DNA from 2 places in the Agarivorans sp. OAG1 genome. Region 2 is predicted to be linked to the other one. Evidence: predicted binding sites of a transcription regulator. Region 2 holds the regulator's gene; the other holds the start of a gene.

Region 1 (12,218 bases), 630 kb from region 2:
ATTACGTATTGCACTGCAAGATGCTGACCTTTCAGTTAGCGACATCAACGATGTAATTCTTGTTGGTGGTCAAACTCGTATGCCACTAGTACAAAGCGCTGTAACCGAGTTCTTTGGTAAAGAGCCACGTAAAGACGTTAACCCTGATGAAGCAGTTGCTATGGGTGCTGCTATTCAAGGTGCGGTATTGTCTGGCGACAAAACTGACGTACTACTACTAGACGTTACTCCATTATCTCTAGGTATTGAGACAATGGGCGGCGTAATGACTCGCGTTGTAGAAAAGAACACCACCATCCCAACTAAGGGTTCACAGGTATTCTCAACTGCCGACGATAACCAAAGTGCGGTAACCGTTCACGTAATTCAAGGTGAGCGTAAGCGTGCTGCAGACAACAAATCTTTAGGTCAATTCAACCTAGAAGGTATTCGTCCTGCACAGCGTGGCGTGCCACAAATTGAAGTAACCTTCGATTTGGATGCCGACGGTATTTTACACGTGTCTGCTAAAGACAAAGATACCGGTAAAGAGCAGAAAATTACCATTCAAGCATCATCTGGTTTGTCGGATGACGAAATCAACAAGATGGTAAACGAAGCTGAAGCAAACGCTGAAGAAGATAAGAAGTTTGAAGAATTAGTTCAGGCTCGTAACCAAGCTGATGCACTTGTACACGGTACTCGTAAGCAAATTGAAGAAGCTGGTGAAGCACTTCCTGCTGAAGATAAAGAGAAAATCGAAGCTGCAGTTAGCGAGTTAGAAACCGCTAGCAAAGGCGAAGATAAAGCAGAAATTGAAGCGAAAACTCAAGCTTTAATCGAAGCGTCTCAAAAACTAATGGAAGTAGCACAGCAACAAGCTCAAGCGAATGCTGGTGAAGCAGACGCAGAGCAAGCGGCTCCTGCCCAAGACGACGTTGTTGATGCTGAGTTTGAAGAAGTGAAAGACGACAAAAAATAATTTGTCTAAACACTTTTAGTAAGTAAATAACGGGCGTTGTGTGAACAACGCCCGTGTGTCTATCAAAAGCCATTACTTTCAACTGGTTTAGTTGCGAGAAAGTAGAACACCCATTATGTCAAAACGCGATTATTACGAAGTTCTTGGTCTAGGCAAAGATGCCGGCGAGCGAGAAATTAAAAAAGCCTACAAACGTCTGGCGATGAAGTTTCACCCTGACCGTACTAAAGGCGATAAAGCTTCTGAAGAGAAATTCAAAGAAGTTAAAGAAGCCTACGAAGTACTGAGTGATGCTCAAAAGAAAGAAGCTTACGATCACTATGGTCACGCTGGGGTTGATCCAAACCGTGGCGCTGGTGGTTTTGGTGGCGGACATGGCGACTTTGGCGATGCGTTTGGCGACATCTTTGGTGATATTTTTGGTGGTGGACGCGGTGGCGGCGGTGGCCGTCGTCAGCCTCAACGTGGCTCGGATCTTCGCTACAACTTAGAGTTGAGCTTAGAGCAAGCGGTTAAAGGCGTTAAGAAAGAAATCCGCGTACCTACTTTAGTACACTGTGAGCAGTGTAATGGTAGCGGCGCTAAAAAAGGTTCAACACCAAAAACTTGTGGTACCTGTCATGGCCAAGGCCAAGTGCAGATGCGTCAAGGCTTCTTTGCTGTTCAGCAAGCCTGTCCTACCTGTAAAGGTAAAGGCTCAATTATTTCAGATCCTTGCCATAAGTGTCATGGCGAAGGTCGTTACGAGCGCTCAAAAACACTATCAGTTAGCATCCCTGCTGGCGTTGATACTGGTGACCGCGTTCGTTTATCGGGTGAAGGTGAAGCGGGCGAGAGCGGTGCTCCAGCCGGTGATTTATATGTACAAGTACATGTTAAAGAACACCCAATCTTCCAACGTGAAGAAAACAACCTTTACTGCGAAGTACCGATTAGCTTCACCTTAGCTGCCTTAGGTGGCGAGATTGAAGTACCAACCTTAGATGGTCGAGTTAATCTAAAAGTACCTAACGAAACGCAAACTGGTCGTATGTTCAGAATGCGTGGCAAAGGAGTTAAATCGGTACGTGGTGGCCCAATTGGCGACTTAATCTGCAAAGTAATTGTAGAAACGCCGGTTAAGCTTAACGAAACGCAAAAGCAGCTACTTAAAGACTTTGAAGAAAGTTGTGGTGGTTCTGCGAGCAGCAAGCACAAGCCTAAGGCTGAAGGCTTTTTCGACGGTGTTAAGAAGTTCTTTGATGACTTAACCAGTTAATCAAAAAACTTAAAGAAAAGCGGCTATAAGCCGCTTTTTTTATGCTTATTGCTCACTGATATTGTCTCATTACCAACGTTCCAAGCAGCCCTTTGACTATGTTATTCTTTGTTAAAAATCATTAGGTAGCATGATGATAAGTCTTGTTTTAGGTGGCATTAGAAGTGGCAAAAGCGCTTGGGCTGAACAGCAGTTTCAAAGTAACAGTGAGCTTAAGCCTGTATATATCGCTACAGCGAAGGCGAGTGATGAAGAAATGAGCCAACGGATTGCTCATCATCGCTCTTTGCGTAAAGCTTCTTTTAAGACTCATGAATTGGATTATTCTAAAGAAGTGTTAAGCCAAGTGGTACTGAGTTACGCCGCTAAAAAGCAGCCAATATTGTTAGAATGCATGTCTACTTGGTTAGGGTGGTGGCTATGCACCAATAAATCTGTAGACCAGCAGTTACTCGATATTCAACAGCAATCTGCCGCATTACTGGCAAGCTTGGATCAACTGGATAGTGATGTTGTTATCGTGAGTAACGAAGTGGGTTTGGGTTTGGTATCAGACAATGCCTTGGGGCGTAGGTTTGCTGATGAACTTGGGCGACTAAACCAAGCCTTAGCAGCAAAAGCCGATAAAGTTGTATTTGTTAGTGCTGGCTTACCGCTAGTATTAAAGGAGTGATTGCCGATATAGGCAGTAATGAAATGGAATGCATGAATGAATAAGATCTTAAAAAACGCCATTATTGTTAGCTCAATTGCAGTTTTGCTTAGCTGCTCTGCTTCTCCTACTGGGCGCAAACGGGTGTTACTTTATGATGACTCAAAAATGAGTGCCTTAGGCGCTCAGTCTTTTGAAGAAATCAAAAAACAAGAAAAGATTTATACCGACAAAGCCACTAATGATTATGTTGCTTGTGTTTCAAACGCGGTTACTGCAGAAATCCCCGGTCATTACGGTGATGAAGACTGGGAAGTAGTGGTATTTGATTCTGACCAAGTAAATGCGTTTGCCTTGCCCGGTGCACATGTGGGCGTATATACCGGTCTAATCAAGGTGGCCGAAACTCCAGATCAGTTGGCAACGGTTATAGGCCATGAGATAGCACACGTATTGGCGGAGCATAGCAACGAGCGCTTATCACAAAATCAAATTGCTGGAATAGGCACCGCAGTAGCGGCAGTGGCGATTGGCGTAAGTGATGATGTAAAACATAAGGGCGCCGCTATGGCTGCACTTGGTTTAGGAGTGCAATACGGCGTGCTATTACCTTATGGTCGTACCCAAGAAAGCGAAGCAGATTTAATGGGCTTAGACTTAATGGCCAGTGCCGGTTTTGATCCTCGTGCAAGTGTTTCTCTTTGGCAAAATATGGCTAAAGCGGGTGGTGGTTCAGTACCAGAGTTTTTGTCAACTCACCCTTCAAATCAAACGCGTATCTCTGATTTAGAAGAGCGGATGCCACGTGCCATTCAACTAGAAAAGCAAGCCATTGCCCAGGGTAAATCACCGCAGTGTATTCGACCCGCGAGTTTTGATGCTAAAGAGACTTCTAAAGAGTCCGATGTCGATAAAACTAGCTAGTCTTAGTGATGCCGAAGACATCTGCCGGGTTCAGCGACGAAGCTGGCAGCATGTCTACTCTCAGCAACTCATTTCCGATATGTTCCAAGCCCTACCATTTGAACTGCATCAGCAACTGTGGTTGCAACGTCTTAGCAGTGAAGAAAACCAAATTTGGGTATTAAAAACGACTGGCATACAGGGCTTTTTAATGCTGGAAAAGCAAATGCCAGAGGTTGAATTGGCGGCACTGTATTTACAACCAGATATCATTGGCCATGGCTGGGGCAGAGCTTTATTGGAACAAGCTTGTCAGAGCACTGCGCAGAAGGATGTGTACTGCTGGGTGATGCAAGATAACCCGCGTGCAGAGGGCTTTTATCGCCATATGGGCTTTAAATTTACTGGTGAGCAACGCCAAGTAGAATTTGCCAGCAGTTACTTTGTTCAAAAAAAGGCGCATTTAGCCGCAGACCAACGGTTTTTCTAGTGACTTTGTGGTAACCTTTTGGCTCTTTTTAACGATCAGAATTAAGAGTTCAAATGAGCGATAAATATCAAGGCGCAGCAGCGCAAGCAAGTTACGGCTACGGCCTTCAAATTGGTGAGCAAATTGAGCGTGCAGCATTCGACGGCTTAGAAGTGAATGCAATGCTTGACGGTATTCGTGACGTAATGCAAGGCGCGCAACCACAGCTTGATGAAGCAGTTATTAGTGCGGCTTTCCAAGAAATTACTAAAGAAATTGAAGCAAAAAAAGCTGAGCAACATAAAGAAGCTATGGCTGAAGGCGAAAACTTCTTAGCTGATAACGGCAAACGCCCAGAAATCAATAAAACTGAATCTGGTCTTCAATACGAAGTATTAGTTGAAGGTGAAGGCGAATCGCCAAGTGCTAGCAGCAAAGTACAAGTTCACTATGAAGGTACCTTAATTTCTGGTGAAGTATTCGATAGCTCTGTACAGCGCGGTCAACCTGCAGAATTCCCAGTAAATGGTGTAATTAAAGGTTGGACTGAAGCACTACAACGTATGAAAGTGGGTGACAAATGGAAGCTATACATTCCTCAAGAGCTTGCTTACGGCTCTCAAGGTGCGGGTGCAGCAATTCCACCATTTGCAGCCCTAGTATTTGAAGTTGAGTTACTAGCTATTCTTGGTTAATAGAAAACTCAATTAAAAGAAGCCGGCTTTAAGCCGGTTTTTTTATGCGCCAAAATTGTGCGCGCCTGTTCTAAGTTAGTGAATTTTATGAAAAAACACGAATACTCCTTTAGGGGTAATAGTGTTTGTAAGTTAATGATTTTTGGTGTTAAAAAAATGTGATCTAGATCTTGGCACATCCTTAGCTACTCCCTAAGTGTTATCACAAATTAGTTACTTCCAAATGGGTATTAGGAGCAGGGAATGCAGAAATCAGCACCATTAAGCTTACAAAAAATCATTAAGACGACCATCGCCGCTGCAGTGGTATCAGCCAGTTTTATTGGCTTTAGTCACGCAGAAGTGGGAGAGCCAGAGAAGGAAGATCTTAAGTTTGGTTTTATTAAACTTACCGACATGGCTCCACTTGCAGTGGCGTATGAAAAAGGCTACTTCGAAGACGAAGGATTGTATGTTCAGTTAGAAGCACAAGCTAACTGGAAAGTATTATTGGACCGCGTAATTACCGGTGAGCTAGATGGCGCTCACATGTTGGCTGGCCAACCTCTAGGGGCAACCATTGGCTTTGGTACTAAGGCCGACATTATCACCGCGTTTAGCATGGACTTAAACGGTAACGCTATTACCGTATCAAACGACATTTGGGCACAGATGAAACCGCACGTGCCACATAAAGATGGCAAACCTGTTCACCCAATTAAAGCCGATGCGCTTAAGCCGGTAGTTGATAGTTACATCGACCAAGGTAAGCCATTTAACATGGGCATGGTATTCCCAGTGTCTACGCATAACTACGAGTTACGTTACTGGTTAGCTGCTGGCGGTATTCACCCTGGTTACTACGCGCCGCATAAAGGCGATACCTCAGGCAAAATTGATGCTGATGCGCTGTTGTCTGTAACGCCACCTCCGCAAATGCCATCAACCATGGAAGCAGGCACTATCTACGGTTACTGCGTGGGTGAACCTTGGAACCAACAGGCCGTATTTAAGGGTATTGGTGTTCCAGTTGTTACCGACTATGAGATTTGGAAAAACAACCCAGAGAAAGTATTTGGTGTAAGTAAGGGTTGGGCTGATGAATATCCAAATACTCACATTCGCGTAGTGAAAGCGATGATTCGTGCAGCCAAGTGGTTGGATGAAGAGAACAACAAAAACCGCCCAGAAGCCGTTAAGATTCTTTCTAAAAGCCAATATGTTGGTGCCGATTACGACGTAATTGCCAACAGTATGACGGGTACCTTTGAATACGAAAAAGGCGATAAGCGCGAAGTGCCAGACTTTAACGTGTTCTTCCGTTACAACGCGACTTACCCTTACTACAGTGATGCAATTTGGTACCTAACGCAGATGCGTCGTTGGGGACAAATTTCAGACAACAAACCAGACTCTTGGTACATGGATATTGCTAAGAAAGTATATCGCCCAGACATTTACGCAATTGCTGCTAAAGAGCTAATTGCTGATGGAGTGATTGATGCTAGCGAGTTTCCTGATTTTGCTACCGAGAGTGGCTTTAAACCGCCACAAAAACACTTCATTGATAACATTGTTTACGATGGTTCAAAACCCAATGCGTATCTTGATAAGTTTTCGATTGGCCTGAAAAAAGACGACAAGATCTAAGCCGAATCGTTATTGAGAGCAGCCGGGCTTAAGGGCCCGGCATCGAGATTTGCAAAAGGAGTTGTAGAGATGAAAGACAAGTTAATTCACTCTTTAGAAACTGTAGGATTAAGCCCTATGGTACCAGTGGTTCGCTTGGCCAGCGGTGAAAACCCAAAGCAGCAATGCACCGAAATATTTGAACGAATAGGGCTGCCTATTTTGGCCATTGCTTTGTTCTTGTTGTTGTGGAGTGTATCGGCGGCAAAAGTACAAACTAGCCTAGGTACCTTGCCTGGCCCAGCCCAAGTGTGGGAGCAATATCAAGGCTTAGTGGTTGAGCATAAAGAGGAGCGTGCGAAAGAAGAGGCCTTTTATGAACGCCAAGAGGCTCGCAATGCGAAGAAACTGGCTAAAAATCCTGATGCAAAAGTAAAAATACGACCTTACACCGGTAAAGAAACCTTTTTTGACCAGATACTTACCAGTTTATATACAGTGTTTACCGGCTTTATACTAGCCAGTTTAATCGCTATCCCAATTGGGGTTGCCTGTGGTTTGAATAAAAAACTCTATGGCGCAGTTAGCCCGATTATCCAGATTCTCAAACCGGTTTCGCCATTAGCGTGGTTACCAATAGTTACCATGGTGGTGAGTGCGGTTTATGTAAGCAGTGACCCAATGTTTTCTAAGTCATTCGTGACTTCGGCCATTACAGTAACTTTATGTTCGCTATGGCCAACACTAATTAACACCGCGACCGGCGTTGCATCTATTGATAAAGACTGGTTAAACGTTGGGCGAGTGATTCAGTTACATTGGTCTAAGCAAGTGACTAAAATTGCCATTCCAGCTTCTCTGCCAATGATATTCACCGGCTTGCGTATTTCACTCGGTATCGGTTGGATGGTACTTATTGCTGCAGAAATGCTCGCGCAAAACCCTGGTCTAGGTAAGTTTGTGTGGGATGAATTCCAAAACGGTAGCTCTAACTCACTGGGCCGTATCATGGTGGCAGTAGTAGTGATTGGTTTAATTGGTTATGTACTTGACTGGTTAATGGTAAGCCTACAAAAAATCATTTCTCATTCAAGCCCAGAAAGTGCTCGATAGGATAAGGAAAACATTATGTCTCAGTATTTAGAAATCGATCACGTTAGCATCGATTTTCCAACTAAAAATGGTCCTTTCCGAGCGTTAAATGGGGTGGACTTAAAAATTGCAAAGGGTGAGTTTGTATCCTTAATTGGCCACTCAGGTTGTGGTAAATCTACGGTGTTAAACATTGTTGCGGGTCTATATAACGCAACAGAAGGTGGTGTGGTATTAGAAGGTAAAGAGGTTTACCAACCGGGCCCGGACCGCGCTGTAGTGTTTCAGAACCACTCGTTGCTGCCTTGGCTTACTGCTTACCAAAATGTTGAGTTAGCTGTAAAAGAAGTGTTTAAGGGGCAAAAATCTAAGGCTGAAATGAAAGACTGGATTGAGCACAACCTAGAGCTTGTTCATATGAGCCACGCCTTGCATAAACGCCCTGATGAGATTTCGGGTGGTATGAAGCAGCGTGTAGGTATTGCCCGTGCATTAGCTATGCAACCAAAAGTGCTGTTAATGGATGAACCGTTTGGCGCGCTAGATGCGCTAACTCGTGCTCACTTGCAGGATTCTTTAATGGAAATCCAGCAAGAGTTAAACAACACAGTAATCATGATTACTCACGATGTAGATGAAGCGGTATTGTTGTCTGATAAAATCGTGATGATGACCAACGGGCCAGCGGCAACCATCGGCGAAGTGCTTGATGTTAAACTTGAGCGACCGCGTGACCGAGTTGCTCTCGCTGATGACCAAGAGTACAACCATTATCGCTCGCAAGTGCTTAAATTCCTTTATGAGCGTCAACGTAACCCGGCACAAGCTACAGAGAAAGCTAAACCAAAGTTGGTTAAATCAGGTGAAGCCGCGTAATTATTACTGTTTAAACCGCTGTTACTCAGTTTTTTCCTAACAAGAAAGGCCACTACTTGTAGATAGTGGCCTTTTTAGTGCGTGTGCTTCTCAATAGAACAAATAGGTTTTTAAGCACTTTAGGTTCATATTTAGGCTAAACCTCGTTTTATATAGCTTGCTTTGTTATAGTCGAGCCACAAATTAAGACGGGTGTGGCCGGTTTCAAAGGAGAATAAACATGTCGCAAGTTAGAGTGGCAATTGTTGGTTGTAATGGAAGAATGGGTAAGAATTTACTCGAAGCAGTAAATCAAAGTTCGGCCACAACCTTAGGTGCGGCAACAGAACGCCCTGGTTCAAGCTTAATCGGTGTTGATGCTGGTGAGCTAGCTGGTTTAGGCAAATTAGATATCGCCATTGTAGATAACATTGAGCAAGCAAAGGATGATATCGATGTAATCATTGATTTTACTGCACCTGTTGTTACTTTGGCTCATGTTGAGTGGGCACGCGCCAACAACAAGAAGATGGTTATTGGCACAACCGGATTTAGTGATGAACAAAAGCAGCAGTTAAAAGATGCAGCCGAAGATATAGCTATTATGTTTGCGCCTAACATGAGTGTTGGCGTTAACCTAGTATTTAAGCTTTTGGAAGTCGCCGCTAAAGTGATGGGCGATTACACTGATATCGAGATTATTGAAGGCCACCATCGCCATAAAGTAGATGCTCCTTCAGGAACGGCCCTGGGTATGGGAGAGGCGATTGCCGATACACTGGGGCGTGATCTTAAAAAAGTAGCTGTATATGGCCGCGAAGGCATTACTGGCGAGCGCGATCGAGACACTATTGGCTTTGCTACTATTCGCGCCGGTGACTTAGTAGGTGAGCATACCGCTATGTTTGCTGATATTGGTGAACGCGTAGAGATCACGCATAAAGCATCGAGTAGAATGACCTTTGCTAATGGAGCAGTACGTGCCGCATCTTGGTTACAAGACAAGCCAAAAGGTTTATTCAACATGCGAGATGTGCTCGATTTGAATGATTAATAAATAAGCTTTATTTATCTTTAATAGTGAACGTCGCTAAGCGGCGTTTTTTTATTCCCTAAATTTAATGGCAGTGCTTTATCCTGAAAAAGATCTTGAAAACGTTATCAAGGCTTTCTTTGAAATCGTTTTCAAGAATTATGTTCTTTGAGCAGTCTCACAAAGCCTATAAAAAACACACTAATGTAATATTGTGTTACTCAAAGTAACGTTGCCGTCACAGTCCTTTTGGTCGCGAAATCCTACCTTATGTGCATCTCGTCCAACGGAAGGCGAGAGTAATTAAAACCCAAACATAAAAACAGTAATTTACTGAATATCGGTTCAGTAAAAGGAAAGGAAAGGCTGACATGGATATAAAAATCAATAAGCTAGCCAAGCTTACCATGCCCATTCTAGCGACAGCTTTGCTGGCTGCTTGTGGTAGCGACGACGACAATGGTAACGGTGGCGGTGGTAACGTCATTGATGGACTGTACACTGCAGGCGAAAATGAAGTTGTAATTTATTATAAGCGAGATGAAGCTCATGAGCGTGTAGATGAGTCTGCTTATGAAGGCTGGGGCTTACACCTCTGGAATGGCGAAGGTTGTACTAGTACCGACCTAGAAGCTATGGGTATTGCTGATGGCGGTACTGATTGGGGATCTCCTCATCCTGCCACTGGTATTAGTGAAACTTACGGCGCTTATTACGTATTAACTGTTGACCCTGATGCCTCTGACCCACATGAATGTATGAACTTTATTTTGCACAATGGTGACGATAAAGCCTTTGGTAGTGCAAACTCAAAAGTTGAATTAACTAAACTTGAAGATGACAAAGGTATTTTTGGTTTCCACGGTAGCAGCGAGCTATTTTACGCACCAATTGCTGAGCGCCCAGTCGCCATTGATGGCGCAAAAGCGCATTGGGTTGATGCCAACACCATTGCTTGGGAAGCTGCGGGCAATGCTACTCAGCTAGAACTTCGTTACGACCCTGAAAATGGCATTGCCATGGACCCAGAGACTAAAGAAGTTACCGGTGGTACTGCGGTTGCACTTTCTACTGGCAGCTTAACTGATGAAGCTAAAGCGCGTTTCCCACACTTATCTGGTTTGAGTGCAGCAGAAATTGAAGTTGATGATGCAACTTTAAAAGCAATTCTTAAAAGCCAAATTGTTGTAGTTGCCATGGACGCTGAAGGCGTTGCAACTGCAGCCACTCAAGTTCAAAAACCTGGTGTAATTGATAAAGTATTCGTAGAAGGTGAAGGTGGTGCACTAGCTGAAGAGCTAGGTGCTATTGTTAGCGGTGATGACGTAAGCTTTAAAGTTTGGGCTCCTACAGCGCAAAGCGTTAAATTGTACTTGTACAACGAAGAAGACATGAGCTCAGCCGGTTCATTTGTTATGGAAGAGGCCGCAAATGGCGTTTGGTCTTCTGAGCAAACTGGTGCAGTGGGTAAATACTACCGCTACGAAGTGACTGTTTACCACCCAACCACAGAAACTGTTGAAACCCGTATGGTTACTGACCCATACTCACTAGCGCTTTCAACTAACTCTCTATACTCTTTAGTTGTTGACTTAGATGCCGATGAGCTTAAGCCTGCTGATTGGGACAGTTACACACGTCCTGAAATGGCTGAAGATGTAGACCACGTTTTATACGAATCACATCTACGTGATTTCAGTGTTAGTGATACTCAAGGTACTGCTGCAAACAGTGGTAAATACCTTGCATTAACAGAGCCAGAGCGTGAGTCGGTTACTCATCTGCAAGAGTTAAAAGATGCTGGTTTAACCACATTACACATTCTTCCTGCTTTTGATATAGCAACAGTAGATGAAGAAGGTGCTATTGATATTGACGCACCGTTGTCTGACCTATGTGACAAAATTCAGAAAACTGATGATTACTGTGCAGATGCTTCAGGTACTATTGAAGCTAAATTAGCAAGCTTCGACCCGACTACAGGTGATGCTCAATCACTTATGAATGATCTGCGCGGTTTAGATAGCTTTAACTGGGGGTACGACCCATTCCATTACACCGTGCCAGAAGGCAGCTATGCCACTGACGCTGAAGGCACTACACGTATCTTAGAATTCCGTGAAATGGTCAAAGCTACACATGACATGGGTCTTAAGATTGTTATGGATGTTGTATACAACCATACCAATGCTTCAGGTGTGAATGATAAGTCGGTTCTAGACAAAATTGTCCCTGGATATTACCACCGCCGTGATGCAAATACCGGTGGGGTAGAAACCTCAACTTGTTGTGATAATACCGCAACAGAAAACCTTATGATGGGTAAACTAATGACTGATTCATTGGTTACTTGGGCGAAGGAATACAAAGTTGATGGTTTCCGTTTTGACTTAATGGGTCACCAACCAAAAGATTTAATGGTAGATTCATTGGCCGCTGTTCGTGAAATTGATGAAGATACCTTGTTCTACGGTGAAGGTTGGGACTTTGGTGAAGTAGCCAACAACGCGCGTTTTGAACAAGCCACGCAGTGGAACATGGCTGGTACAGAGATTGGTACCTTCTCAGACCGTTTACGTGACGCAGTTCGTGGTGGTAGCCCATTCGATAGTGGAGAAGGCATTCGTAAAACTCAAGGTTTTGGTAATGCTGATACACTAAATGAGTTAAACACTGATGCAGATAATTACCG
Region 2 (12,218 bases):
AACAACTTAAGCACACAACTTTTGCTCAACCAAAGATCTTAGTGTACCCAGATCCAAGCCAACCTGTATGGCAAATTGTGGCCGATCACGCTACAGTACAGCAGCAGCAAAACGTCATTTTAAATGACAATGTAGTAATTAAAAATTTAAGCCGTGGCGAGTATGTTCGCGACTTAATAACCGAAAAATTGGAGATCGACCTGCAAACAGAAACCATGAGCAGCGATCAACCTGTTACCGTTTATGGCCCTTCATACGAACTGTATGGCGTTGGCATGGACGGTGATTTAGCCAACGAAATAGTGACTTTATTAGATGATATCGAAGCGGTTTACCACAACCCACAAGAGTAAGTTAGCAATTGCAGCTAGCTTGTTTATGTTTTCTTGGGGTTCACAAGCACTAGAAGACGACTTCAACAAACAAATTATTGTTGATGCTGACCGCCAGCAGGTCAATATCAAAGAAAACCGAGTCACCTTTTACAATAATGTTGTGGTGACTCAAGGCTCGATTAAAATGCACGCCGAAGAGCTAAGCGTTATTGGTAGTGAAGAAAAAGGCAGCGAAGTTATGATTGCTAAAGGCGAACCCGCAACGTTTTATCAATTACTTGATAGCGGCAAGCCAATTGAAGCTGAAGCGAACGAAGTGCGCTACGACTTAAAAACCCAAACGCTAACACTCACTACCAATGCTCAACTCAAACAAGAAGAGAGCTTGGTAAAAGGTAAAATGATCAAATACAGCATCAACAAACAAGAAATGGTGGCACAAGGCGACGAAAACAGCCGTGTAACTACTATTTTCCTACCGCAGCAACTTGACGAACTAACGCCCAAGGAAGACCAGCAATAATGAGTACCCTAATTGCTGAAAACCTAGCCAAAGCCTACAAGGGCCGTAAGGTAGTCAAAAACGTTAGTCTAAATGTAGAAACCGGTAAAATTGTTGGCTTGTTAGGTCCAAACGGCGCTGGCAAAACAACTACTTTTTACATGGTGGTGGGTTTGGTGCCTCGTGACCAAGGCCGCATCCTCATCGATGATGACGATATTTCTAGTACAGCGATGCATACCCGCGCACGCAAAGGCATTGGCTACCTTCCGCAAGAAGCGTCTATCTTTCGCCGCTTATCTGTGGAGAAGAACATTCTCGCCGTATTAGAGACCCGAAAAGACCTCGATAAAGAGCAACAAATTGGTGCATTAGACGACCTTCTTGAAGAGTTTCACATTGGCCATATTCGCAAAAACCTAGGCATGAGCTTGTCAGGTGGTGAACGCCGAAGAGTTGAGATTGCTCGAGCGCTAGCCGCCGCACCTAAGTTTATTTTGCTTGACGAACCCTTCGCAGGGGTAGATCCTATTTCTGTTATCGATATTAAAAAGATCATTGAACATCTACGTGATCGCGGTCTAGGTGTACTAATTACCGACCACAATGTTCGAGAAACTCTCGATGTTTGTGAGCATGCCTATATCGTTAGCCAAGGCGAATTGATAGCCTCAGGAAAGCCAGAAGAAATTCTCGAAAACGAACATGTGAAACGAGTTTATCTCGGAGAACAATTCAAGCTATAGTTAAAGTGCAAGTTTAAAAAAAGACAATAAGAAGAAGGAACAGCGGTAGTTAATGAAAGCATCTTTGCAGTTGCGTCTTGGTCAGCAGTTAACCATGACCCCCCAGTTACAACAGGCCATTCGCTTACTCCAGCTTTCAACACTGGATTTACAGCAAGAGATTCAAGAGGCTCTGGAAAGTAACCCTCTGCTTGAGGCGGATGAGTCTCACGCCAGTGATAGTGACGCAACCGACGCTAAATCTGCCAACGAGAAGTCTACCGAGGCCGAATCCACTGCTGACATAGACAACAGTCAAATTGAAGCAGGCGATGCCATTAATCAAGAAACTGTTTCTGACGACCTTCCTGTTGACTCTACTTGGGACGATATCTACAGCGCCAGTTCTGCCCCAGCCAGCTCATCTGGCAGCGCGGTTAGCGATGACAACGATATGTTGTTTCAGGGCGAAACTGTCGACTCTTTACAAGACCACTTATTGTGGCAAATGCAACTCACTCCATTTAGTGAAGTAGACCAAGCTATTGCTTTAGCCATTATTGATGCAGTAGATGAATCGGGCTACCTCACCCAAGACTGTGAGCAGCTACTAGAGGGCTTACGTTCAAGCGATAACAATGACTTAGATGTAGAGCTAGATGAAGTAGAAGCAGTACTTAAACGCATCCAACATTTCGACCCTGTTGGTATTGCGGCTCGCTCACTGCAGGAGTGCCTACTGATTCAACTAAGCCGTTTTGTTGAAGATACACCTTGGCTAAATGAAGCCAAAGATGTAGTTTCAAATCATATTGATGTATTGGCTAATCGCGATTTTCGTCTATTAGCCCGCAAAACCAAACTTAAAGAAGACCAGTTACGCGAAGTCATGCGTTTGATTCATACGCTTGAACCTCGACCTGGTAACGCGGTTGAGCCTAATCAAGCCCAGTATGTTATTCCGGATGTATCGGTTGTAAAACGCCAAGGCCGCTGGGTTGTAGAGCTCAACCCAGATGCAATGCCTAAGTTGCGTGTTAACTCCCACTATGCATCTTTAAGTAAAACCTCTACCAACGCTAACGATACCCAGTTTATTCGTAGCCACTTACAAGAAGCCAAGTGGTTTATTAAAAGTATCGAGAGCCGAAATGAAACCCTATTAAAAGTATCCAACTGCATTGTTCATCATCAACAGGCGTTTTTTGAATATGGCGAAGAAGCCATGAAGCCAATGGTACTGAACGATGTAGCAGAAGCTGTAGAAATGCATGAATCCACTATTTCCCGGGTAACCACCCAAAAATTCATGCACACACCTCGCGGCATCTTCGAACTTAAATATTTCTTTTCTAGCCATGTGGCTACCGATGGCGGGGGTGAGTGTTCGTCAACCGCTATTCGTGCATTAATCAAGAAACTGGTAGCTGCCGAAAATACCAGTAAACCACTCAGCGACAGCAAAATTGCTGATATTTTGGCAGATCAGGGGATCAAGGTGGCAAGACGTACGATCGCTAAATATCGTGAGTCTTTAGCAATTCCACCTTCTAACCAACGTAAGAGCCTTATCTAAGGCCACTAAAAGGGGAAGATATCTATGCAAATTAACCTTACTGGACACCACGTAGAAATAACTGAATCTTTGAAAGAATATGTCCACACCAAGTTTGCCAAACTCACCCGACGATTCGATCAGATCAATAACGTTCACGTCATCCTCAACGTAGAAAAACTGAACCAAATTGCTGAAGCCACATTACATTTAAACGGCGGCGAAGTATTTGCAACCTCTGAGCATTCTGACATGTATGCCGCCATCGACAGCCTGATTGATAAACTTGATCGCCAAGTCATCAAACATAAAGAAAAACTTAACAAACGTTAGCCCCCCCATGCAACTAAATAAAGTACTTAGCTTGGACTGCACCCAAAGTGCAGTTCAATGCTCTTCAAAAAAACGCGCCCTAGAAATAGTGAGCGAACTGGCTGCCAAACAGCTTGATACCACTACCCAATGCATTTTTGAAAGCTTGTTAAATCGAGAAAAAATGGGCAGTACAGGTATTGGCCAAGGCATCGCTATTCCTCATGGCCGTATCGACAACCAGCATCAAGCCACAGCGGTTTTCTTGCGTTGCGATCCCCCTATTTCCTTCGATGCAATAGATAACAAGCCAGTAGACTTGGTATTTGCATTACTAGTACCCGAAGATCAATGTAAGCAACATCTTAATACTCTTGCTCAAGTAGCTGAAAAACTTAACGATAAGCAAATATGTAAACAACTTCGTTGTGCACAAAGTGATGACGAATTGTACGACATCATGGTAGCCTAATACTCTAATCAGCCTTAGGGATTATCATGGAACTGATCATCGTTAGTGGGCGCTCGGGTTCAGGTAAAACCGTCGCCTTAAGAGTATTGGAAGATCTCGGCTACTATTGCGTCGACAACTTGCCGGTTGTGCTTTGGCAATCACTTATCGACAACTTAAAAAAAACCTATTCTAAAGTAGCAATTAGCATTGATATTCGAAATCTTCCCGATGAGCTATCACCGGTAGGACAGCTAATACGAGATGCAGGGCCTGACATTAATCTGTTAAGCATTTTTTTAGATGCGAAAGATGAAGCGCTGATCCGCCGTTACAGCGAAACACGCAGGGTACACCCGCTTAGCCAAAGCAACTTATCTTTAGCAGAAGCGATTGAATCAGAAACCGAGCTATTAGCCCCCATTTCTAGAAATGCCGATTTGCGTATCGACACTTCCCGTTTATCGGTACACGAGCTAAGCGGCTTGATTCGCTCACGCGTTACTGGTGACCAACAACAACAGCTAATTTTGGTGTTCGAATCCTTTGGATTTAAAAATGGTGTGCCTAACGATGCCGACTACATGTTTGATGCGCGTTTTTTACCTAACCCGCATTGGCAAGAAGAGCTACGCCCACTTACCGGCTTAGATAAAGCCGTGCAAGAATACTTGGCTGCGCAGCCTTTAGTTACCCAATATATCGAGCAGATTAGCCAGTTATTGCAATCTTGGTTACCGCATTTAGAAGCTAACAATCGAGCCTATTTAACCATTGCGATTGGCTGTACTGGCGGGCAACATCGCTCGGTGTATGTGGCCGAGCAGCTTGCTAGCCTTTTTAGCGCTCATCGAAAAATACAACGACGCCACCGAACTTTGGAACATCGCCTTGAAGCTCACTAGACAAGTAGTAGTAAAAAACAAATTAGGTCTGCACGCACGTCCTGCCACCAAGTTGGTTGAGCTGGCTCAGCAATTTGACGCTGAGCTGAGTATTATCGACGGTGAGAAAACGGCTTCTGCTGCCAGCGTTATGGGTTTACTGGTACTAGCCAGTGCGCAAGGAAGTACGTTAACCATAGTATCTGAAGGTGCAGACGCAGAAGCCGCTCTAGATGCGGTTCAAGCCCTAGTAGAAGCTAACTTCAACGAAGAATAAATCTATACGCAATAAAGCCAAGCTACAATTAGCAAGCAGTACATAACAAAATAACAATAGGGATCGCTTATGCCAGAAGAGATGGAGTTAAACCCTAATCAGCACAAACGCTTACAGGAGCTAAACCAAGCCCTCGACAGCGGTATGTTCGTGCATGTTAGGCGCATGCTTCATCAAATGCCTCCCTGTGACGTAGCACTATTACTAGAATCTAGCCCACCAGCAGGGCGTAAAGTGTTATGGCAACTTACCGACCCCGAGCAACATGGTGAAATTCTCGAAGAGCTAAACGAAGATGTAATGGAAGGGGTACTTCAGTTAATGGCACCAGAAACACTGGCCGCCGCAACTGAAGGCATGGACACCGACGACATCGCTTATGTACTAAGAAGTCTGCCCGACAGCGTGTACCAAGAAGTTCTTGAGCAAATGGATGGTCAAGACAGGCACCGTGTAGAAGCTGCTCTAGCTTACCCTGAAGATACTGCTGGCAGTATCATGAATACCGATACCATTACCTTACGGGCCGACGTAAGTATCGATGTGGTATTGCGCTACTTACGTTTACGTGGCGAACTGCCAGAGGCTACCGACGCCCTGTACGTAGTTGACGAAGATGACTTGCTACTGGGCGACATTCCTTTATCTACTCTGCTTACAGTAAGCCCCAACGTTAATGTTCGAGAAGTAATGGATGGAAACGCAGAAACCATCCATGTATCTATGGATGAAAACGACGTTGCAGCTTTATTTGAACGCCATGACTGGATTTCGGCTCCAGTAGTTGATGAACAAGGTAAACTGCTAGGCCGGATCACCATTGATGATGTGGTCGATATTATTCGCGAAAATGCCGAGCACAGCATGATGGGTATGGCGGGCATGGATGATGATGAAGATACCTTTGCCCCAGTGGTTAAAAGTACCCAACGCCGCACCTTTTGGTTAGCAGTAAACCTGTGCGCGGCCTTAGTGGCGGCCTCCATCAGCAATATGTTTGAATCTACCCTAGAGCAGTTAGCCACCTTGGCCATTTTAATGACGATTGTACCCAGCATGGGCGGTATTGCTGGTAATCAGACCCTTGCTTTGGTTATTCGTGGTTTAGCTGTGGGGCATATTGGTGAAGGCAATTCACGTTGGTTAATAGGCAAGGAAGCTGCGATTGGCATGCTAAATGGGATTATCTGGGCAACTGTCATTGCCTTGGTAGTTACTCTATGGAAAGGCGATTGGACCTTAGGGATTATTATTGCTGGTGCGATGTTTATTAACATGTCACTGGCCGGTTTAGCCGGCGTAACTATTCCGCTGTTAATGAAGAAATTTAAAATTGACCCAGCACTAGCTGGCGGTATGGCCTTAACCACCGTGACTGATGTAATGGGGCTATTTTCTTTCTTAGGGATGGCCACCTTAGTGCTGGCCTAAACGACAGAGTTATCTGGTCAACGGCTCTTAACCTGTTCAAACAACAAGGTTAAGAGCTGAGAATTAACGCCTAGCTACCTGCTACTTTCATTGATGAGATCAGCACCGAGCCCGACTGAATTGCGCTTTCTTTATCAAAGTCGTCAGCGATCGCCACGATATTGGCAAACATCTCTTGCAGAGTGCTGGCCACGGTAATTTCATGCACAGGGAAAGCAATCTCGCCGTTTTCGACCCAGTAACCTGCTGCGCCACGTGAATAATCACCAGTTACGGTATTTACCCCTTGGCCCATCATCTCTGTCACTAGCAAGCCGGTGCCCATTTGCTTAAGTAACTCTGCGCGACTTATGCCACTGTGCTTAACCTTCCAGTTATGAATACCACCAGCATGGCCGGTGCTTTGCATTCCTAACTTACGCGCTGAATAACTGGTAAGTAAGTAAGTTTCTAACTTACCGTCAGCAATAATGTGCTTCGCGGTTGGTGCTACGCCTTCACTATCAAATGGCGTACTCGACAAGCCTTTTTTAATAAATGGGTCTTCGTAAATCGACAACCAACTAGGGAATAATTGCCTGCCTAAGCTATCTAACAAGAACGACGAACGACGGTACAAGTTACCACCACTAATGGCCCCAACTAAATGACCAAATAACCCACTGGCTACATCTTGGTCAAATACCACGGGTACTTCGCAGGTAGAGATTTTTTGGCTATTTAAGCGCCCTAGGGTTTTTTGCTGGGCTTTAGCTGCTATGGTTTCAATACTATCAAGATCTGCAAAATCACGCGCCACACTGTAGGCATAGTCACGTTGCATCTCTTTTTCGCCAGCAATTAGCATGCAACTAATGCTATGACGACTAGTTGGATAACCGGCTAAAAAGCCGTGGCTATTGCCATATACCTTCACACCATAATGGCTATTGATGTTAGCGCCATCACTCGCCTTAATTTGTGGATTGCGCAAAGCAATATCTTCGCACTGCTTAGCCACATCAATAAAATAATCAGGTTCTAAGGGATGAGGATGAAATAACTCTAGATCAGGAATATCGCTAGCTAGAAGTTGCTTGTCGGCAATTCCAGCGGCAGAATCTTTCGATGTGTATTGCGAGATATCATAGGCAGCTTTCACTGCATTTTTTATCGCTTCTGGGCTTAAGTCTGAGGTTGAAGCACTGCCCTTACAATTAGCTGAGTATACGGCGATGCCTAAGGCGCCATCGTGATTAAACTCCAAAGTCTCAACCTGTTGATCACGGGTTGCTACACAAATCCCGGTTTGCTTTGAAATCGATACTTCAGACTCATCGGCACCCAACTGTTTGGCTTGCTCTAAGGCGAATTCCACCGCCTGCTTCAATTGACTTAACTCTTGGCTAACTTGTTTTTCAGGGCTCATTGTTATTCTTCATCTCCATGCATAGCACTAGCATAACAAAACTCATCGAGCGACCATATGCAAGAACTGGTAAGATATGAAAAAAAGTACCACGAGAGTTAAAAATGAAGAATCAACAGCCCTATGATGACGAAGACGATTGGATCAGCAAGTCTGAAATCAAACGTGAAGCAGATCGGCTGAAAAAAATAGGTGCCGAGTTAGTTGCCCTAACCAAACCGCAACTCGCCACTATTGAAATGAGCCCAACACTGCGCGAAGCCATTGCCTTAGCTAAACGCCTAAAAGACAAGAGAGAAGCGGCGCGTCGCCATATGAATTACATTGGCAAGGTAATGCGTACCGAAGATGAAGAAGCAATCAGTGCAGGCTTAGATAAAATTCGCAACAAGCACATTTATCAAGCTCAAGCGCAATTAGCGTTGGAAAAGCAGCGTGATTTATTGGTTGCCGAAGGCGATGCTGCAATTAATCAGTTGCTTGAGCAAAACCCAAGTTTAGAGCGCCAAAAGCTACGCCAATTAGTGCGCCAAGCCAAAAAAGAAGCCGAGCAAGAAAAGCCAGCAAAGGCTCACCAAGATTTAGCTAAGTATTTAAAAGAAAACGCTTAATAAGCTAAAAACAAAAAAGGGGCCTAAGCCCCTTTTTTTACGCAATTAATTTACGCTGTACCGCCAACCGTTAACTCATCGAGTTTAACACTGGGTTGACCAACTCCAACAGGTACACTTTGACCTTCCTTGCCACATACCCCAACCCCTTGGTCAAGAGCGAGGTCATTGCCTACCATAGACACCTGTTGCATTGCTTCTGGACCACAGCCAATCAGTGTTGCACCTTTAATTGGCGTGGTAATCTTTCCATCTTCGATTAAATAAGCTTCTGAAGCGGAAAATACAAATTTACCCGAAGTAATGTCCACCTGTCCGCCACCAAAATTAGGCGCAAAGATCCCTTTTTTCACCGAGGCTATCAGTTCTTCAGGTTCGCTTTCGCCAGGTAACATATAAGTATTGGTCATACGTGGTAAAGGTAAATGCGCGTAAGATTCACGACGACCATTACCAGTAGAGCGGGTATTCATTAACTGAGCATTATGCTTGTCTTGCATATAGCCTTTCAGTACACCATTTTCTATCAATACATTGTATTGTCCTGGCGTGCCTTCATCATCAATATTTACAGAGCCTCTGCGCTGCCCTAAGGTACCATCGTCAACAATAGTACATAGGCTTGAGGCCACTTGCTCACCCATACAACCACTAAAAGCCGAAGAGCCCTTACGGTTAAAATCGCCTTCTAGACCATGACCGACAGCTTCGTGCAGCAATACACCAGGCCAACCAGCACCTAATACCACCGGCATTAAGCCAGCTGGGGCATCTACAGCCTCTAAGTTTACTAAGGCTTGGCGCACTGCTTCATCAACAAAGCCCATGGCCCGCTCGCGCCCATTAACATCTTCTAAAAAGTAACTGTAATTCCGACGTCCACCGCCACCAGCGGAGCCTCGCTCTCGGCGCTGGTTACGTTCCACCAATACACTACAATTAAAGCGAATTAAAGGGCGAATATCGGCCGCTAAGGTACCATCACTGGCAGCAACCAATACCTCTTCATAAACACCACTCAAACTAACAATTACTTGAGTAACAGCAGGATCTAAGCTGCGCGCATATTTGTCTGCTCGCTCTAATAGGGCAATTTTTTGCTGATTAGACAGACTCACTAATGGATTATCAGCTTGATAAAACTGTTCGGCAGAAACCTTACTAAAAGGTTTAATCTTGGCGTTTACACCTTTGGAGCTGATGCCTCGTGCTGCTTGGCAAGTTTGTAACAAGGCGCTGTTATTAATCACATCGGAATAGGCAAAACCGGTTTGCTCGCCACTTATTGCGCGAACTCCTACGCCTTGCTCAATGTTATAGCTTCCTTCCTTTACAATACCGTCTTCCAACACCCACGATTCGTGGCGGCTATGTTGGAAGAACAGATCAGCATAATCAATTTGGTGTTTTGCCACTTCGGTCAGCGCCATACTTAGCTCTTGTTCGCCAATGCCTCCCGGCACCAGTAATGACTGACTGACTTTTTCAAACGACATAGTGTTTATTCTCTCCACCCTAGTTGTAATTGACCATGCAACGGCACGGGCATCCGGTCCCTAATTTGCTGTAATAGCTGCGGATTAAAATCGGCTCTTGCTGGCCCCGTTCCGCTTGGCTGTAGATCTAAACAACGCCCCCATGGGTCAACAATCATCGAGTGCCCCCAAGTTTGGCGTTGATTTTTATGTGTTCCTGTTTGATTGGCGGCCACTAAATAGAGTTGGTTTTCTATGGCTCTGGCTTGCAGTAACGCTTGCCAGTGGGCTTCCCCAGTTAATGCAGTAAATGCAGCAGGAACTAATACAATATCACAGCCCTGTTGGCGCAGCAGCTGAAATAAGTAAGGAAAACGTAAATCAAAACAAATCGCCATTCCTACTCGAATTGCGCCCATATCAAACCAAGCGAGCTGCTCACCAGCAACAAAACTGTCTGATTCTCGGTAACTCCCCACGTTGTCAGCCACATCCACATCAAACAAGTGGAGTTTGTGATAATGCTGTAACAACTCTCCAGCAGGAGAGAAAGCCAAACTGGAGGTGTAACAACGGTGCTGTTCTACAGCTTTTGTTGGCACGCTACCAGCCACCAAATAAATGCCATATAACTTGGCTTGTTGGCTAAGCCAAGTTTGAATAGGCCCTTTGCCTAAATGCTCGGCGATAGACATATAGACCTTATCGCCACCACCATAACAAGCGAAGTTCTCGGGCAATAGCACTAAGTCACCGGCCTTAGGCTTAGCCTGTTGCAGTAAATCTTCAGCCTGCTTGAGATTGTCTTCGACCACACCGTTTGAGGTCATTTGTAGGGCGATCAGTTTCATTGGCGAGACTCTTTGGCTCTAAATTCATCGGGGACTTTAATTTCTTGTTTCACCCGCTCAAGCTCGATAAGCTCTGGCTCAGCAAGATTACCGGTAAGGGCGAAATCAATTTGCGTCACCACTTCCACCACTGGCTCTAGCAGTTTAGACAATGCCAACACTGCAACTCCAGTCGCAGGTGTTACCAAAAAGGCGGCAAGTACCGGTAGACTGGATGTCACTTTAGGTGAGTAACTCACTCGATAATCAATTTGGCCATCGCGGAAGTCAACTTCACCTTTACCACGCATTGCGCCAGCTACACCATCTAAGTAAAAGTCTTGATTGTTACCCACGCCATTATCAAAATTAATGCTGCCACTCATTGAATCAAAGTGCAGCCCTTTTTCAAATACATCACTAAAATCAAGCTGTAAGCGGCGTCGGATGGTATCTAGGCTAGCGAGGGTGAGCAAGCGCGTCCCCTTGTCGCTCATCTCAGTAACAACACCCTTATCGGTCTTCACCGATATAGAGCCATCCAAGCTGTTCATTTGTGGTTTAAGTAAGCTGTCTTGCCAACTTACATCAAAGGTAAAGCGTGCAGGTGTGCCTTTTAAAGGGCTATCTCGGCCTAAATCTTCAATAACTTGTTCCATGCTAGAGCTATCGAAGCTACCAGCAAACCCGGCTTGCTCTTGCTCGTCTACTATGTTCCAAAACATCGCTGCGGTAAGTTGGCTATGACCCCAATCAACCCATAAACGGCCATTCTCCATCGCTTGGTTTTCTATTGGCAGGTCTAGTTTAACGTTACCGATACGATAGTCACCAAACTGACAGTCGTTACAGCTAATCGCTATTGGTGGCAATACTTCAAGCAAAGAACTGCCTTGCTGTTCAGCCACTGCTTGGGTTTGCTCAGCTTCACTATCCAGTTGGGAAAAATCTAGCTCATTCAGCTGTGCTTTCTCAATGTTTATCTTCACGGCTTCTTCGATGCTTGGCGCATCAGGCACCGCAACACTAGCTATCAACTGTTCAGATTCAATTTGCAGCTGGGTTTTACTGCGCGGCAAATAAGCAATATTGAGGTTGTTTAGTTTTTGGCCGAGTAACTGCGCTTCATCAACAGATCCGCGGATAAACATCAAAGGCGGTACAGTGAGACTCACGTTGGTGTAGCTTGATTCTGGTTTTTCTGGGGTGAACTTAATTTGTTGCTTTGACCACTTTAACCATGGCTCTAAATCTAGCTGAGCGAAATCAAAAGACATCGCTAAGCCTTCGCCCTGCCACAGTAAATCGTTATCTTTCCCTAAATTAAGCAAGGCATATTTAAGCTGTTTCTGCTCATCGACAAAATCAACTTGAGCAACAGCAGAGATCAGTTGGTTAGATTCTAGCTGTAGTTTTCCACTT

Evidence for each region. The regulator sigma-54, encoded in region 2, starts transcription at its own class of promoters, with help from an activator protein. The targets are predictions, from matches to a motif close to GTTGGCACGNNNNTNGNNT.
Region 1: the regulator sigma-54 is predicted to act here: its motif matches at 5,108-5,126, upstream of OAG1_RS15515 (CmpA/NrtA family ABC transporter substrate-binding protein).

What each region holds. Positions count from the first base shown of each region.
Region 1 covers NZ_AP028990.1:3,389,946-3,402,163, reverse strand. The annotation lists gene dnaK (molecular chaperone DnaK) at 1-961, shown strand, start outside; gene dnaJ (molecular chaperone DnaJ) at 1,077-2,219, shown strand; gene cobU (bifunctional adenosylcobinamide kinase/adenosylcobinamide-phosphate guanylyltransferase) at 2,353-2,892, shown strand; gene OAG1_RS15530 (M48 family metallopeptidase) at 2,929-3,795, shown strand; gene OAG1_RS15525 (GNAT family N-acetyltransferase) at 3,776-4,264, shown strand; gene OAG1_RS15520 (FKBP-type peptidyl-prolyl cis-trans isomerase) at 4,318-4,938, shown strand; gene OAG1_RS15515 (CmpA/NrtA family ABC transporter substrate-binding protein) at 5,182-6,567, shown strand; gene OAG1_RS15510 (ABC transporter permease) at 6,637-7,659, shown strand; gene OAG1_RS15505 (ABC transporter ATP-binding protein) at 7,672-8,514, shown strand; gene dapB (4-hydroxy-tetrahydrodipicolinate reductase) at 8,735-9,547, shown strand; gene pulA (pullulanase-type alpha-1,6-glucosidase) at 9,898-12,218, shown strand, end outside.
Region 2 covers NZ_AP028990.1:4,022,571-4,034,788, forward strand. The annotation lists gene lptC (LPS export ABC transporter periplasmic protein LptC) at 1-353, shown strand, start outside; gene lptA (lipopolysaccharide transport periplasmic protein LptA) at 379-858, shown strand; gene lptB (LPS export ABC transporter ATP-binding protein) at 858-1,583, shown strand; gene OAG1_RS18280 (RNA polymerase factor sigma-54) at 1,636-3,138, shown strand; gene hpf (ribosome hibernation promoting factor) at 3,163-3,450, shown strand; gene ptsN (PTS IIA-like nitrogen regulatory protein PtsN) at 3,458-3,901, shown strand; gene rapZ (RNase adapter RapZ) at 3,928-4,785, shown strand; gene OAG1_RS18300 (HPr family phosphocarrier protein) at 4,772-5,041, shown strand; gene mgtE (magnesium transporter) at 5,111-6,472, shown strand; gene pmbA (metalloprotease PmbA) at 6,543-7,880, opposite strand; gene yjgA (ribosome biogenesis factor YjgA) at 7,985-8,491, shown strand; gene tldD (metalloprotease TldD) at 8,542-9,987, opposite strand; gene OAG1_RS18325 (carbon-nitrogen hydrolase family protein) at 9,993-10,817, opposite strand; gene OAG1_RS18330 (YhdP family protein) at 10,814-12,218, opposite strand, start outside.